2 regions of the Paenibacillus sp. LjRoot153 genome follow, and region 1 is predicted to be linked to the other one. Evidence: riboswitches for the same ligand, from Rfam matches in the RefSeq annotation. Region 1 holds a riboswitch; the other holds the start of a gene.
What was found. A riboswitch is a leader RNA that binds a small molecule or an ion and turns the genes downstream of it on or off. The one in region 1 is predicted to bind ZMP and ZTP.
Positions count from the first base shown of each region.

Region 2: another riboswitch for ZMP and ZTP. It lies ahead of rpiB (ribose 5-phosphate isomerase B); the one in region 1 lies ahead of ACSQ8P_RS19625 (bifunctional 5,10-methylenetetrahydrofolate dehydrogenase/5,10-methenyltetrahydrofolate cyclohydrolase).

Region 1 covers NZ_CAXUQH020000001.1:4,580,573-4,588,245, forward strand. Annotated here, with positions in the region: gene ACSQ8P_RS19610 (macrolide family glycosyltransferase) at 1-1,031, opposite strand, end outside; gene ACSQ8P_RS19615 (PhzF family phenazine biosynthesis protein) at 1,049-1,834, opposite strand; gene ACSQ8P_RS19620 (DUF6886 family protein) at 1,882-2,406, opposite strand; gene ACSQ8P_RS19625 (bifunctional 5,10-methylenetetrahydrofolate dehydrogenase/5,10-methenyltetrahydrofolate cyclohydrolase) at 2,431-3,273, opposite strand; ZMP/ZTP riboswitch at 3,330-3,407, opposite strand; gene ACSQ8P_RS19630 (hypothetical protein) at 3,467-5,098, opposite strand; gene ACSQ8P_RS19635 (RidA family protein) at 5,278-5,736, opposite strand; gene ACSQ8P_RS19640 (hypothetical protein) at 5,776-6,192, opposite strand; gene ACSQ8P_RS19645 (hypothetical protein) at 6,320-6,772, opposite strand; gene ACSQ8P_RS19650 (adenylosuccinate synthase) at 6,878-7,673, opposite strand, start outside.
Region 2 covers NZ_CAXUQH020000001.1:30,078-37,750, forward strand. Annotated here, with positions in the region: gene prfA (peptide chain release factor 1) at 1-548, shown strand, start outside; gene prmC (peptide chain release factor N(5)-glutamine methyltransferase) at 548-1,438, shown strand; gene spoIIR (stage II sporulation protein R) at 1,570-2,376, shown strand; gene ACSQ8P_RS00160 (L-threonylcarbamoyladenylate synthase) at 2,423-3,490, shown strand; gene ACSQ8P_RS00165 (manganese efflux pump MntP) at 3,556-4,116, shown strand; gene ACSQ8P_RS00170 (low molecular weight protein arginine phosphatase) at 4,263-4,835, shown strand; ZMP/ZTP riboswitch at 4,945-5,025, shown strand; gene rpiB (ribose 5-phosphate isomerase B) at 5,130-5,588, shown strand; gene ACSQ8P_RS00180 (TIGR01440 family protein) at 5,604-6,209, shown strand; gene glyA (serine hydroxymethyltransferase) at 6,245-7,495, shown strand.

The DNA.
Region 1 (7,673 bases):
AATGTAATGCCTGCTCCGATACTGTCGACTTGCTCAGCAATGATCGGCTGATCTGCGCTTTGTGGGATTACAATAAGCGGAACCCCGTAATAGAGTGCTTCATGAACACTATTCATCCCACCATGTGTTATAAATAATTTCGTGTAGGGCAGCAATTCTGTTTGTGGAACATAGGGTTTCACGGTAAAGTTAGGTGGAATTTCGCCTAAATCAGATAGGTGGACGTTATTCCCAATTGACATTACAATGGCTTGTTCTGTGCTCCCCAATGCCTCCATACAAAGTTTATAGAAATTAATGGATCGGTTAAACACGGTCCCCAATGAAATGTAAATATGTTTTCTTTCCTGGATTGCTGTAAACTCGTTGCTTTCTAGGCTTAATCGTGTTGAGATCGATGGCCCTACGAATTTATAAGTCTGGTCGAATGATTCTCCATTCGGTTGAAACTCCCTTGTGGTATAGACGATTGTAAGCGGTGCTGGATTACACCATACTTCGTATGGAGAATGAATCTCTACATCATATTTTTCCTTCACCATCATCGTCAGGTTTTGAAATTGATCATAGATAGGTTTAACAATTTCTGTAGGAACGTCAATTGAAAATTGTTCCAACTCTCGATCAATGGATTCTTTTGACTGCGCAAAAGACGTACAAGAATTAATTGCAGGAAGTTGAAGCAGCTGAGCAAGTAAACGTCCACAACCAAACATGGAATCATGGATGATATAATCAAATTGTTCCTCTTTAATCTGTTCAAGCACGCTTGGGATAACGATATCTGCGGTTAGTAGAAGACCATTGATTCTCTCCAGCATATGGTCTCTTCCACCTGAGATAAAGGCTTTTATAAATTGTTGGTCGTCAAAAGTTCGTACTGTAGCTCCCGTCTTTTCGATACGTTCCCTGAAAGCTTCTATGCAAAAGTACACAACCTCTTCGCCACGGGAAATCAGCTCTTGCACGACTCCAATAGTGGGATTAATATGTCCCTCAGATCCACCATTCATAAATAAAACGCGCGCCATTTCTACCTCTCCTTATGCTAAACGAACAACTCACTCTTCATAACCGTTACTGCTTGTCCTGACATTAAAACTCTGTTTTCATGCAAACTTATTTTTAAAATACCGCCTCTTGCGGATGCCTGATACGCATACATATCCGTTTTATTTAATTTCTTACCCCAATATGGTGCAAGACCACAATGAGATGAGCCAGTTACGGGATCTTCATTCACGCCTACGGCTGGGAAAAAGCATCTCGAAACAAAGTCAAAGTCTTTTGAGCGGCTTGTCACATTGATTCCCCTTGTTGGAATAGTCTGCAATAAAGAGAAATTAGGACTTAGTCTCTTAATGATGTCTTCAGATTCAACTTCAATGAAATAATCGAATCTATTTCGTCCAACAAATAAAGGATCAATATTTAGTGCACCAATTAATTCGGAAGGATATTCACATTCGTTCACAGGTTCTGCCGGAAAATTAAGTTGAATCCAAGCATCAAGCTTTATTGCTGTTAATAGTCCACTTTTGGTAAAGAAACTTGCTTGTTGGTTCTGTAATAACATCCCTGTTTCCCACAACATGTGCGCGCTTGCCAATGTCGCATGTCCACACAAATCCACCTCAGAACTTGGTGTAAACCATCTAAGTGAATACCCGCCTTGCTGAGGAAACATAAAAGCTGTTTCAGAAAGATTCATTTCTGAAGCAATTCGCTGCATCAACTCTTCATCAAGTGGTTCTGCAGTTAAACACACAGCAGCAGGATTTCCATTGAATACTTTATCCGTGAATGCATCCACTACATAGATTATCAAAGTCAAAATAATCCCTCCTATTTTCTTCTATAATTTTAAAATCTGATCTACATTCATGTTAAACGCTGTTCTGCAAAGCCCATCCGACACATGGAATACTGAAAACTCGATTGCTGAATTTTATCAGATAAATCCCACAAATTTGTAAGAAGCCTGACTTCGATATTCCTTTTAAAAAGCTCACCGAATAGATCGTTTATTTCAAATTGATGGATGGGAACTTGTGCTTTCTCACTCACATAGTAACCCGCTCCAATATCATGCAGGTAGAAATCTGACATATTAAATTCATAGATATATAACGTTGTATTCTTCATGATTTCAAACCATTTATGCTCAATCGCCACAACGTGATCCATTGAATTTGAAGACAAATAGTACTTTTTATCTTCCTCCGTGGTTGCCGCATTGGCATGAAAAGTAACTCTCGGACAATTCCGAGGCGTTAGGAAATTGGGGAAACATTTCTCATTAATCGCCCACACCAATCCTTTGTTTGGGTCCAGATCTTTCCTTGAAGGTCGTCTAGGATTGAAAATAGAAATATCTTTTTCTTCGCTAACATGAAATAATTTCATCCCGCTCCCCCTTTTCGACCTCAACTAAGCTAACTTTTCTGCTGCATCTACAGTGTGCTTTAACAAAGTAGCTATCGTGACGGGCCCTACACCTGCAGGAACAGGGGTAATCGCTGATGCTTTATCCTTACAGGCCTCATAATCAACATCCCCTATGTTGCCTTCGTTATACCCCGCATCCAACACGACGGCTCCTGATTTAATCCAATCCCCCTGCACAAATTTCGGTTTACCAACTGCCGCTACAACAATATCCGCTAACCTTACCATCTCTTCTAAATTCGCAGTCTTCGAATGGCACATCGTTACGGTCGCATTCCGATTGAGTAACATCATGGAAACGGGCTTCCCGAGAATAGGACTTCGTCCAATGACAACAGCGTGCTTGCCTTCTATTGAAATCTGATAATAGTCCATAATAGCAAGAATCGCAGCAGGAGTACAGGAAGGGAAATCAGCTAAGCCGAAGGCATTTTGAGCAAATCCAAGCGTAGTTACGCCATCCACATCTTTCTCGATACGAATCGCTTCAAATGCAGTCCTTTCATCAATATGATGAGGCACAGGGTGTTGTAACAATATCCCATGTACACTAGGGTCTGCATTCAGCTTATTAATCTCAGCAACCAATTCTTCCGTCGTTGTTTGTTCAGGAAGTTCTATACGAATAGAACGGATCCCCAATCGCTTGCACGCATTCCCTTTCATTTTCACATATGTGGCTGAAGAAGGATCTCCACCGACTAATATCGTTGCCAAACAAGGAATGATCTCCTTTAATGCTAATTCATTAACCCTACGTTTCAAGGCCTCTTTCATGTCTGTTGCCACTCGATTACCATCCAAGATTACGGTTTCCGCGGTCATCTTATCATTCCTCTCAAGTTAGGATCAAACATAAAGAGGTAAGGGGATTTCCCCTTACCTCTTGCCCAGGCGTACGGCCTTTATCGATGTGCTCCCTCATGGTTCCCCATGCTCCGCCAGTCACACAACGTTTATTCATCCTTCTATTTTAGCAATGAATACCATTTATTTCAATTCCTTTGCACGAAAATCATTATAAGGTAGCAGGAGACATAAAGAATGAATACCACATATTCGTCATGAAAACATCAAGAACTACGAAGTAGAACATTTCAAGTCCAACATTTCGTTCGGATAAACCCTTTCTCCATAAGCGGGTTATGAAATAAGATATAAGGGCAAACAGAAGTAGTAAGAACAAGCTAGCCCAAACCGATTGTAAGAAATCCGGCATCACTTGCAGAGCAATCTGTTTACGGTAATCGCCAATAAACAATGCTTTGACAATCAGATACATCGCCATAGATATCCCAAAGTGCCGCATGGCATGCTCGTCATAGTGATATTGCCAAAATACACTGATAACGATTAAATAAAGGCCAGGCAAAAGAATCCATTTTAAGCTAATCAGGGCAGTGAGAACGCCAATCCCCCAGAACAACGGCAAATTCCCAGCTGCTTGTTGCAAGTCCTCTGCACGAAGGCTGTTCATTCGCTCCTGATAAGGAAGCTGATCTGTGGCGTAGTAAACGCGAAACGTCTCGGCATTCACAGCATCCAGCCATATGGCAATTGAACTCCCGTTATACGAGGCGAAAGTCGGATATACGGCAAAACCACCGAATTGGCTGATCCTCGAAGAATCCACCACTTTTCCATCCTTAAAGCCAATCTTGTACACCTCTTGACTCGATTGGCGCCTATTTTTCTCATACACCGATGAAACCACCAGAGTTACTTCGCCAGAAGACGCCTTCATAAACATAGGATGCAAAATCGTATCGGAATCGATCCCCTTCGCGACAGGAAGGTTTAAGACCTCATCTTGTATCTTATCCGGTTGATTCGCGGGGAAAGTGAGCTTATGTAAGGAGCTTTTACCTGATTTGCGTGAACTCGTTGTGTACGCGGTGATAAATGAAGAACCATCTACGGCTAGCGTCATTTCATCCAAACTGCTCGTTGCATTATCTAAGTCCTTAAGCTTCATCTGCGAAAGCGGAATCCAGGTTGTATTCCCAAGCTTCGCGTAGTGAAAGGATTCGTTGCCATCTTTACTGACCGCATAAACAAGCGAGATGCTGCCAGCAGACGTATCCCATACACCTTGTATTTGCTTCACATTCACAATATCAAGTTTAGTCCAGGTAAGGTTAGCATTCGGATGAAATTCGCTGACATAAAGCGATGAATCATTGTACGCTAGCAGAACGTTTTCCCCATTTGGCCCCACGACCGTTTGCACATGACCTATCTCGTTCGCAATGAGTGCGTTCTTCAAACTCCATGAATCACTCTTCCACTCACTCGCATACAGTTTATTGCTGTCCCCGATCCATATAATATGATCCATATCCAACATCTTAAAGGCATGGAAACTGCCCGCATCTGGTATAGGACGGCTCTCAGTACGATGACGTCCCTCTTCATCAATCGTGACGAATTCAAGTGTTTTCCCTGCTCGATATGTAAAACTACCATTGGCAATCATTTGCACAGGTTCACCATAGGCAGCCAACTGTGGTAATTCCGTTGCTCGGCCAAATGGTTCTGGAAATGGCTTCACATTTTCATTCGCCAGCATGAACGTTTGAATTAAAGCGATAATGACTATTATTGCTAGGAAAGGCACATACGTAAGCAGCTTCCATCTTGCTTTCTTCACTTCTTAATCCCTCCAAAACTCACTTAAAAATAGATAATGATGCACATATTAATTTTCCATTGTTCAATAAATACTCATGACAATGATATCATTGATTCCATTATGCTTCACTAAAAAAAATAGAGCGATGCCATCATTTTTATTCATCATGGACCGCTCATTATTGGCCAACTCGGATCTCAATCCGCTACTTCAAAAATAGAATCCACGATAATCGGCAGGTTATCTCTAACTGAAACAGCTCCGAAGACCGATCTAGCGTGCTTCCCCTTTTCGCCGAATACATCCAACATCAGATCCGAACATCCATTTAGCACCAAATGATGCTCCTCAAATTCAGGAACAGCATTCACGAACCCTTGGAGTTTGACAACTTGTTTAACATGCTCCAGAGAACCTAATGCAGATTGCAGAACAGCAAGAATCTCGATACCAGTTAATCTAGCAAAGTGATAACCCTCTTGCGTTGTGTATTCCTTTCCCAATTTCCCTTTTGGACTGTCGGACGGGCCCTTGCCTGACACATACAAAAGTCCGTTCACTTTCACATAATTCGTATATTTCGCCGCTGGTTCACTTGCCGTAGGTAGTAGGATCCCTAATGCCTCTAATCTTTGTGCAATGGTTTGTTCAGTCATAGATATATCCTCCCAAATGCATCTATTCTTCTGACCACTTCACGGCCCAGAGCTCATGCTTTTTATTTGATATTCACCGTTTACTGCTTGAAGTGTAACATAGCGCACACAGTTTGTGATCCATCCATCCTCGGCTCTTTCACCGCCTCCAGCAAGAATGAATTCCAGGGAAGCCGGCAATATGTCATAGGTGACAATATAGTAGGTATCCTGCTCATTTTTTAAAATCTGAATTTCATCATGAATCTTATAATTTAAAATTCGTTTGCTTACAGAGACGGAAGCAGCCTCGTCCTTTTCTAATTCAGTACCAAACAGCTTCTTAACGATTGGCTTCAAGTCATCCTGTTGCTGAATGCTCACTTCGTTACTCAGATCATGATGTACAGCATAGGCAGAGCATCCAGTCATACAACTAACACAACTAAGTAAGATTAGCATTATCAACCATCTCATAGCATCGCCTCGTCTAATGAATTTTTCGTAGTTTTTATACAACAAACTAGGTTTACATATAACCCAGTTTTTAACATCTTACTTCAATAGACGATGGCAATACAAATAAGTTGCAATCATCCTCCTATTATTTACAAGCATTCATCGTATTCCTTAAAATGACAGGCCCCAACTTACCAGTTTTTGTATTCGATAATCGAACTTCCATCGTACTATTCGTTATATCAGCTGTTATATCATCGATTCTTCCTGCCCAAGTCGGACTGCCTTCTTCAGGTGTTGGGAACAGCTTGAAACGCCAGCTTATTTCATTTGGAATAAAAGTAAATCCTTCATAACCATCATAATCTCCCGCTGTAGAGGGCACAGGTAAATGATTCGCATGGATGCTTACACTTGTACGGGGAAAGCTTGGTGTGAGCTTCACTTTATAAACGAGCGCTGCGCCTTTGGCATTCGCATTGTCAGTAGTTACAGGTTCAAGAACAGCACTACATGGCATAGATACATCAGCTTTGACTTGCACGGGGCTAATCATGGCACTCCCCACAATCAACACAACCAACATCATTTTCTTCATAGAATCCCTCCGAAACATGTTTTGTGGTTATTTTTCCCATTTCCTCAATTCCTATGACATGTAATAAAAAGCCACCTCGCGGCGGCTAAAATACGTATACTGAAGCTATCGTTGAATAATTTGCTCGCGCTTAGGTCCAACAGAAACCGTTGAAATCTTCACGCCGATTGTGGATTCGACGAATTGAATGTAGGTCTTTGCCTCTTCTGGAAGGTCTTCCATGCGTTTAATCTGAGAGATATCACATTTCCAACCTGGCATTCGTGACCATACAGGTTTAGCCGAATCCATCAACGCAGTAACTGGAAAGCGATCAACAATTGTACCATCCGCTAATTCATAGCCGACACAAACAGGAATTTCATCCAAGTAGCCTAACACGTCGAGATTTGTTAAAACGACACTTGTCGCTCCCTGGATCATACAGCCATACTTGGTTGCAACTACATCGAACCACCCCATGCGTCTAGGACGCTTCGTGTTTACGCCATATTCACCGGCATCGCCTCCGCGACGACGTAATTCCTCCGCTTCGCTCCCCCCCAATTCAGTAACGAAGGGGCCTGCTCCTACACAGCTCGAATAGGCTTTGACAATGGCGATGACCTGTGAGATTGATCTGGCTGGTAGTCCTGCCCCCACTGATGCAAAGCCAGCCAGGGTCGATGACGACGTTGAATACGGATAAATCCCATGGTCCGGGTCACGTAAAGCACCTAGCTGTCCTTCCACCAATATGAGATCTCCATTTTCATTGGCATTTTGAAGCAGAGTTGTTGTGTCACACACATAAGGAGCTATTCGTTCAGCTTGGCGCAACAGCTGTTCCAATAGTTCATCTGACTGGATGGCTGCACGACCATAGAGATGTTTAAGTAACACATTTTTCGCTGTAAGCATA
Region 2 (7,673 bases), 4.6 Mb from region 1:
AGCTCAAGTTTGAGAGCGGTGCGCACCGTGTTCAACGTATTCCAGTAACGGAATCCGGTGGACGGATCCACACCTCCACGTCGACGGTTGTTGTTATGCCAGAGGCAGAAGATGTGGAAGTCGTGATTCATGATGCCGATATTCGCGTCGATACGTTCTGTTCCAGTGGAGCGGGCGGTCAGTCCGTTAATACAACGAAATCCGCTGTGCGTGTAACTCACGTACCAACTGGTATCGTCGCAACGTGTCAGGATGGAAAATCGCAAAACTCCAATAAAGAGTCAGCGCTTCGCGTACTTCGTACGCGGATTTCAGATAAATTGCGTGAAGAAGAAGAAGCGAAATATGCGGGCGAGCGTAAAAGCAAAGTCGGAACGGGCGACCGTTCAGAGCGTATTCGTACTTACAACTTCCCGCAAAGCCGGATTACCGATCACCGTATCGGCTTGACGTTACACCGTCTAGAAACGGTATTAAACGGCGATATGGCGGAAATTGTGTCAGCATTAACGATTGCTGCACAATCCGATGCCTTAGAGGCGATGTAATGACGACTGCAAACATGAGTGTGAGAGAAGCCTTTGTGAAGGCTTCTTCTTTTTTAGCGGAGCAAGGCGTCGCAGAGGCTTCGTCTTGCACGGAACTGCTGCTGCAGCACCTCTTAGGCGGCTGCAGTCGGACCGAGCTGCTGTTCCGCTGGTGGCAGGAACAGATGCCGAAAGAGCTGGTCGCCACTTGGGACCAGCTAGTTGCAAGGAAGGCCGTGGGTGAACCGGTGCAGTACATCACCGGTGAGCAGGATTTCTTCGGCCTTCCGTTTGAAGTCGGGCCGGCCGTGCTGATCCCGCGGCCGGAGACCGAGCTGCTCGTGGAGGCGTTGCTCCACGAGGGCTCGCGTCTGTTTCCGCAAGGCGCTCCGCTGCTTGCGGATGTGGGCACCGGGAGTGGTATCATCCCGGTGACGATCGCACACGCGCGCCCTACATGGCGCGTGGCGGCCAGCGACATCTCCGCGGCAGCGCTGGAGATGGCCCGCAAGAATGCGCAGCGCCACGGGGTGGCTGAGCGTGTGGAGTGGCTCGAGGGCGACCTCCTCGAGCCTTATATTGAGCGCGGGCTCGCGCCGGATATATTGGTGTCGAACCCACCATACATCCCGGATGGCGACCTGCCGGCGCTAATGCCTGAGGTGCGGCTATTCGAGCCGCACACTGCTCTATTCGGCGGTGTCGAGGGACTCGACCTGTACCGCCGCATGATCTCGCAGCTGCACCGGCTACCACGAATCCCGACTGTGGTCGGGTTCGAGGTGGGCATCGGGCAGGCGGAGGCGGTTGCGGCGTTGTTGCGTGCCGCCGCGGAATGGACGGAGATCCGCTTCGTGCAGGATCTCCAGGGAATCGAACGCCACGTGGTCGCGATCCGCTCTCCCGAGTAGCCGATTCTCAGAGATCGTCTGCATCTTTCTACCAACTCTATCATTTTGCAAAAAATCATAGATTCATAGGTTTAGCCCCTCCCACTATTGTCCATACTGGCTAGTAGATGACGGGAAAGGGGCTACTCTCCATGGTTAAGAGAACGGAGCGCCACTCAGTTAATAGCCTATTATTCATTGTTTTTGCACTTATCCTTATGATTATGTGTTGGGAATCCAATCGTACGAACGCGGCGGTTATTTCGCCTACGATACCGGAAGAATCGATTCGTTTGCGTATTCTAGCAAATTCCGATTCTGCGCAGGACCAAGCTTTGAAACGCGAGATTCGCGATGCGATTATTGCCCGTATGACGGAGTGGGTTGTTGGACCACATTCCTTGGACGAGGCCAGAGCGGTCGTGAGTGCGCATTTGCCTGAATTCGATCAACTGGTTGGCGAGATGATTGCATCCCGCGGCTACAACTATCCGCATACAGTGGAGCTAGGTGTTGTCCCTTTTCCAACCAAAATGTACGGAAATGACGTCTACCCCGCTGGGGATTATGAAGCTTTGCGTGTTGTAATTGGTTCTGGTGAAGGACAAAATTGGTGGTGCGTCTTATTTCCACCGTTATGCTTTGTAGATTCGGTATCAGGTGAAGCGGTTGCTTCGGCTGCAGTTGTGGTGGCCAAAACGACGGACGAGAATGGCAAGGAAAAGCAGCCGGTTAAAGAAGATAAGGCTAAAGCTAATGTTAGTGAAACACCGTCTGCCAAGAAGAAAGACGAAGTTGCTAGCAAGGATAAAGCAGCTTCCACGGAGAAAGTTGCCAAGAAAGACGCTAAAGTTGAAGTTGTAGCAGCTTCGGTTTCCACATCCGAAGAGCCAGCTCAACCGAAAGTAAAGTTCTTCATTTGGGAAATGTTTAAGGCGATATTTTCGTGGTTTAGCTAACCGCTATACATACATTTATTTCATATAAGTAAGGATGAGAGTGATTGTGACAACCTACTGGAACGTGGATCAAGGGGAACAGAGCGCGACAGCGCAGTATATAACAGAGGCAGCGAACCTTCTGCAGCAAGGGGATACAGTTGCTTTTCCGACTGAAACGGTGTATGGACTTGGTGCGGATGCGACGAATACGGCAGCGGTAAAACAGATTTTCGCCGCGAAGGGGAGGCCCTCCGATAATCCTCTGATTGTGCATATAGCTGACGCGACGCAGCTCTCAGGCCTTGTTCAGCCAGATAGTCTCACAGCTCATCATCAGGTGCTTATGAAGGCTTTCTGGCCCGGACCTTTAACCATTGTGCTACCTGTACTTGCAGGTAGCCTTTCGCCGTTGGTTACAGCAGGACTGCAAACCGTCGGTATCCGTATACCTGATCATCCGGTGGCTCTACAGCTGCTGCGAGTAGCGGAGCTTCCGATAGCAGCACCAAGTGCGAATAGTTCGGGTAGACCGAGCCCGACGCTGGCATCGCATGTACGCGATGATTTGGATGGCAAAATTGGTGGAATTGTAGACGGTGGTGCAACGGGTGTCGGTGTAGAATCAACGGTTATTCAACTTATAGACGAAGAGTTATATGTGTTGCGACCAGGTGGTGTGACTGCGGAGCAGTTGCAGGCGGTTTTGCCAGACCTGCTTATTCATTTGGCTGAGCCAACTGAGGTAGAAGCTGCGGATACTCCTCGTGCGCCAGGTATGAAGTACACGCATTATGCACCGAAGGGCTATATGCACATCGTTCAAGGAGAAGACGATCTGGAAGTCTCAGCATGGATTCAGCGCGATATCGATGCCGCGAAGTCACGGGGAGAGTCGACGGGGATTCTCACTTTTAAAGAAAGAGTAGGCGGATACCGAGCGGATCTCGTTGTCGCATGCGGCTCCTTAGCACAACCAGAAACGATAGCTCGGGAGCTTTATGCCGCTCTACGGAATTTTGATCATAAAGGCATTAGCTATATTGTCGCAGAGGGCGTTCCAGATGCAGGGATTGGTAGCGCCATTATGAATCGACTGCTCAAAGCAGCGGGTCATGAGCGGGTCCGCCTCTAAAGTAGCATGATTCCCAGTTTGTCCGCATATCTTGAGAAAGAATCGTGGACAAGGGGGATCGTGCTATGCTCGCATCTGGGGTAGAAGTTGGGCAACTCATGACAATTGGAATAATGGCGATTGCTTTGGGCCTAGATGCTTTTTCGTTGGGAATTGGCATTGGGATGAAGGGCATTCGTCTGGTGGATATTTTGAAAATCAGCATTGTCATCGGTCTCTTTCACGTGCTCATGCCATTGATGGGGATGTTTATGGGGCAGTATGTCTCCCTCCTTCTGGGGAATGTCGCAACGGCGGCAGGGGGATGTTTACTTATTTTGCTTGGCGCACATATGGTATATAGCTCGATACGTGGGGAAGAGGCTACGGCATTCGATCATCGAACGTTATGGGGGCTTATCATTTTTGCCCTCAGTGTTAGTATAGATTCGTTCTCTGTGGGTGTTTCTCTCGGGATGTTTGCCACGGACATTGTGCTTACAGTACTTATCTTTGGTCTATTTGGCGGCTTGCTTTCGATAGCAGGTTTGCTGCTTGGCAGACGAGTTAGCGGTTGGATTGGGGAATATGGTGAGGCATTCGGTGGACTTATCCTGTTAGGGTTTGGGATCAAGTTTTTACTATGATACAATACGGGTAATTACGGACGGCGGTATAGTCGTTTATTTCAAAAATTTAGAATTTATAGGTTTCACACAAAATGTTGGCTAAATTTCTATATAAACGCATCCTCCTAAGAGGAGGGTGTAGTCGTTTATTTCGGGAGGATTTCATGTTGCGAATTCTATTTGTCTGTACAGGAAATACGTGCCGCAGTCCGTTAGCTGAAGGTTTGCTGCGTATGAGGGTGCATCAAGAGGGGCTTGCGGCGGAGGTTCGTTCGGCAGGTGTATCTGCGATGACGGGTGGTCCGATATCGAGAAACAGCCAGTCACTTCTTCATGAAGCGGGTTTCAAGGAATCTATCAGTTCGCTAGCGATTAGCACTGCGGATGTCGATTGGGCTGATCTGGTTTTGACGATGACGACGGGGCATAAACGTAAAGTGATTGGGCGCTTTCCTCATGCGGTCGAGAAGACGTATACGCTCAAAGAGTATGTAGAGGACGATGCTCGCATTCTGAAGGCTATAGAAGAGCGAGAGCAGCTTGCGACAGAGCTCCAGCTCAAACAAGCGCTATCTCAGACGGTATCTGTGGAAGAAAAAAGCCGCATGTATGCGCTGGAAAATGCGATTCCAGATTATGATATTTCAGATCCTTATGGCGGGTCACTAGCCGATTATCGTTATACAGCCGAGGAAATTAATCGGAGCTTGGATAAATTGGTGAAAAAATTACGCTAGCATTCCGAGGTTAAAGATGACGTTTGCTTTTTCCATAAAGGTCCTCGGTAGGATAGGTCAATAGAGCTTTACACATTGCTGGGAATGCGATAAAATACAAGTAACAAGCAAGACTCAATGTAACTGGCGACGAGTGGGAGTAACCACAATGGAGCATTGAGCTATACGGCCGGTCGCCTGGGCAAAAGAGCAACGCGCGTTTTTTAGCGTGTGCGCTCTTTTTTTCGTTTTTGGTGAGCTTTGGGATATAATAGGATGGTCGAATTCGAACAGTCAAAAAGGAGCGTTTTATTCATGAAAATTGCTTTAGGTGCAGATCATGCAGGCTATCGTTTGAAAGATGTTATCATTCCTTTTATTGAATCATTAGGTCATCAAGTGATCGATTTCGGATGCAGCTGCGGCGACTCCGTCGATTATCCGGATTATGCACTTCAGGTTTGCGAAAAAGTCGTTTCAGGAGACGCAGATAAAGGTATTCTACTTTGTGGAACTGGTATTGGGATGTCCATTGCTGCCAATAAAGTTCCGGGAATCCGCTGTGCACTTGTGCATGACCTTTTCTCCGCGAAGGCGACCCGTGAACATAATGATACGAATGTGCTAGCAATGGGTGAGCGAGTTGTTGGACCTGGCGTAGCAGAAGAAATCGTCAAAATTTGGTTGGAAACTGAGTTTTCGGAAGGTGTCCGCCATAAGAATCGAATCAACAAAGTGCAGAGCATCGAAGATCGTTTCACGGTTCACCCCTAGAAATGAGGTTGCGCAATGACAGATTCTATGTATGATCCTATCGCAGAAGCTTTGGAAGCGAATCTGCGTGAGCTGGTTACTGTTGGTAGCCTGCGTCCCGGCCATATCTTGGTGATCGGTACGAGCACGAGTGAAATTCTCGGACATCGAATTGGAACATCGGGTACGTTGGGTGCAGCAAAGCCGATTTTCGAGACGGTTGCGCGTATTTGCAGCGAGTTCGGGCTGCATGCCGCGTATCAGTGCTGCGAGCATTTGAATCGTGCGCTGGTCGTAGAAGAAGAGCTGCTGGGGTTAATTCCACAGCTTGAGGCGGTTTCTGTGATTCCCGTGCCGAAGGCCGGGGGTTCGATGGCTTCCTATGCGTACAGGCACTTCGTGAAGCCGGTCGTTGTCGAAACGATTCAGGCGCATGCGGGCATTGATATTGGCTCAACGCTGATTGGGATGCATCTGCGCAGAGTTGCTGTTCCTGTAAGGCCGCCGGTTCGCCATATTGGCCAGGCTTATGTCACGATGGCTTTCGCAAGGCCGAAGCTCATCGGTGGTACAAGAGCTGTATATTCCGCGGATTTGGCGGATCAACTTTATCAACAAGCTGCACCTGATGCAGATTGCTAATTTATTTTAACTATCATCTTTAGGAGGAATTCCATATGACAAACTTTTTGAGCAAGCAAGATCCGAAAATCGTAGAAGCGATGAACCTTGAGCTAGGCCGTCAACGCGACAAAATTGAGCTAATTGCTTCCGAGAACATCGTGAGCCAAGCGGTTCTTGAAGCTATGGGTACTGTACTTACGAACAAATATGCAGAAGGCTACCCAGGCAAAAGATACTATGGTGGCTGTGAGTACGTAGACATCGTGGAAGACATCGCTCGTGACCGCGCGAAAGAGCTTTTCGGTGCTGAGCACGCGAACGTTCAACCGCATTCCGGTGCGCAAGCGAACATGGCAGTTTACTTGGCTGCGCTAAACCCTGGTGACACGGTTCTGGGTATGAACCTTGCGCATGGTGGTCACTTAACACACGGTAGCCCTGTTAATGCTTCCGGTATCCTTTACAACTTCGTCGCTTACGGCGTAAGCGAAAAAGATTTCCGCATCGACTATGACGATGTTCGCAAAGCAGCTTTCAAACATAAGCCTCGCATGTTAGTTGCTGGCGCAAGTGCTTACCCGCGTACAATTGATTTCGAAGCATTGGCTTCGATCGCTAACGATGTAGGCGCATTGTTCTTCGTTGATATGGCGCATATCGCTGGATTAGTTGCAGCTGGCTTGCACCCGAACCCAGTGCCACACGCACATTTCGTAACAACTACAACACACAAAACGCTTCGTGGTCCTCGCGGCGGTATGATTCTTACGAAGAAAGCTTGGGCTGCAGCGATTGATAAAGCCGTATTCCCTGGTTCCCAAGGTGGACCTTTGATGCACACGATCGCAGCGAAAGCTGTTTCCTTTGGTGAAGCTCTTCAACCAGATTTCAAAGTGTACGGTCAAAACGTCATCAACAATGCTCAAGCATTGGCGACTGCTCTTACAGCTGAAGGTATCAACCTTGTTTCCGGCGGTACGGACAATCACTTGATGTTGGTTGACTTGCGTAACCTGAACATTTCCGGTAAAGACGCAGAGCACGTTTTGGATGAGATCGGTATTACAGCGAACAAAAACGCAATTCCTTTCGATCCAACTAGCCCGTTCGTAACAAGCGGTATCCGTTTGGGTACACCGGCTGTTACTTCCCGTGGTATGGACGAAGAAGCGATGAAAACAATCGCGAAAGTTATCGGTCTTACTTTGAAAAATCCGAAAGACGAAGCTACGCTGGAGAAAGCTCGTGGCATGGTATCCGATCTAACGGCACAATTCCCACTTTATCCAGGTTTGACTTACTAATAGCTACTTTTATAGGGCCAGCTCATAGGAGCTGGTCTTTTTTTTATTTCCGTCCAACCCCATAGGCTACTTCAACCTTCCACCCAACCCCTAAACTAGCTCCTGCCGCCTCGCTATCTCTACCTCTACCTTCCTTAGTCCGTCCCCTCAAGCTAGCTTCCGTTGCTGCCTTACGCCT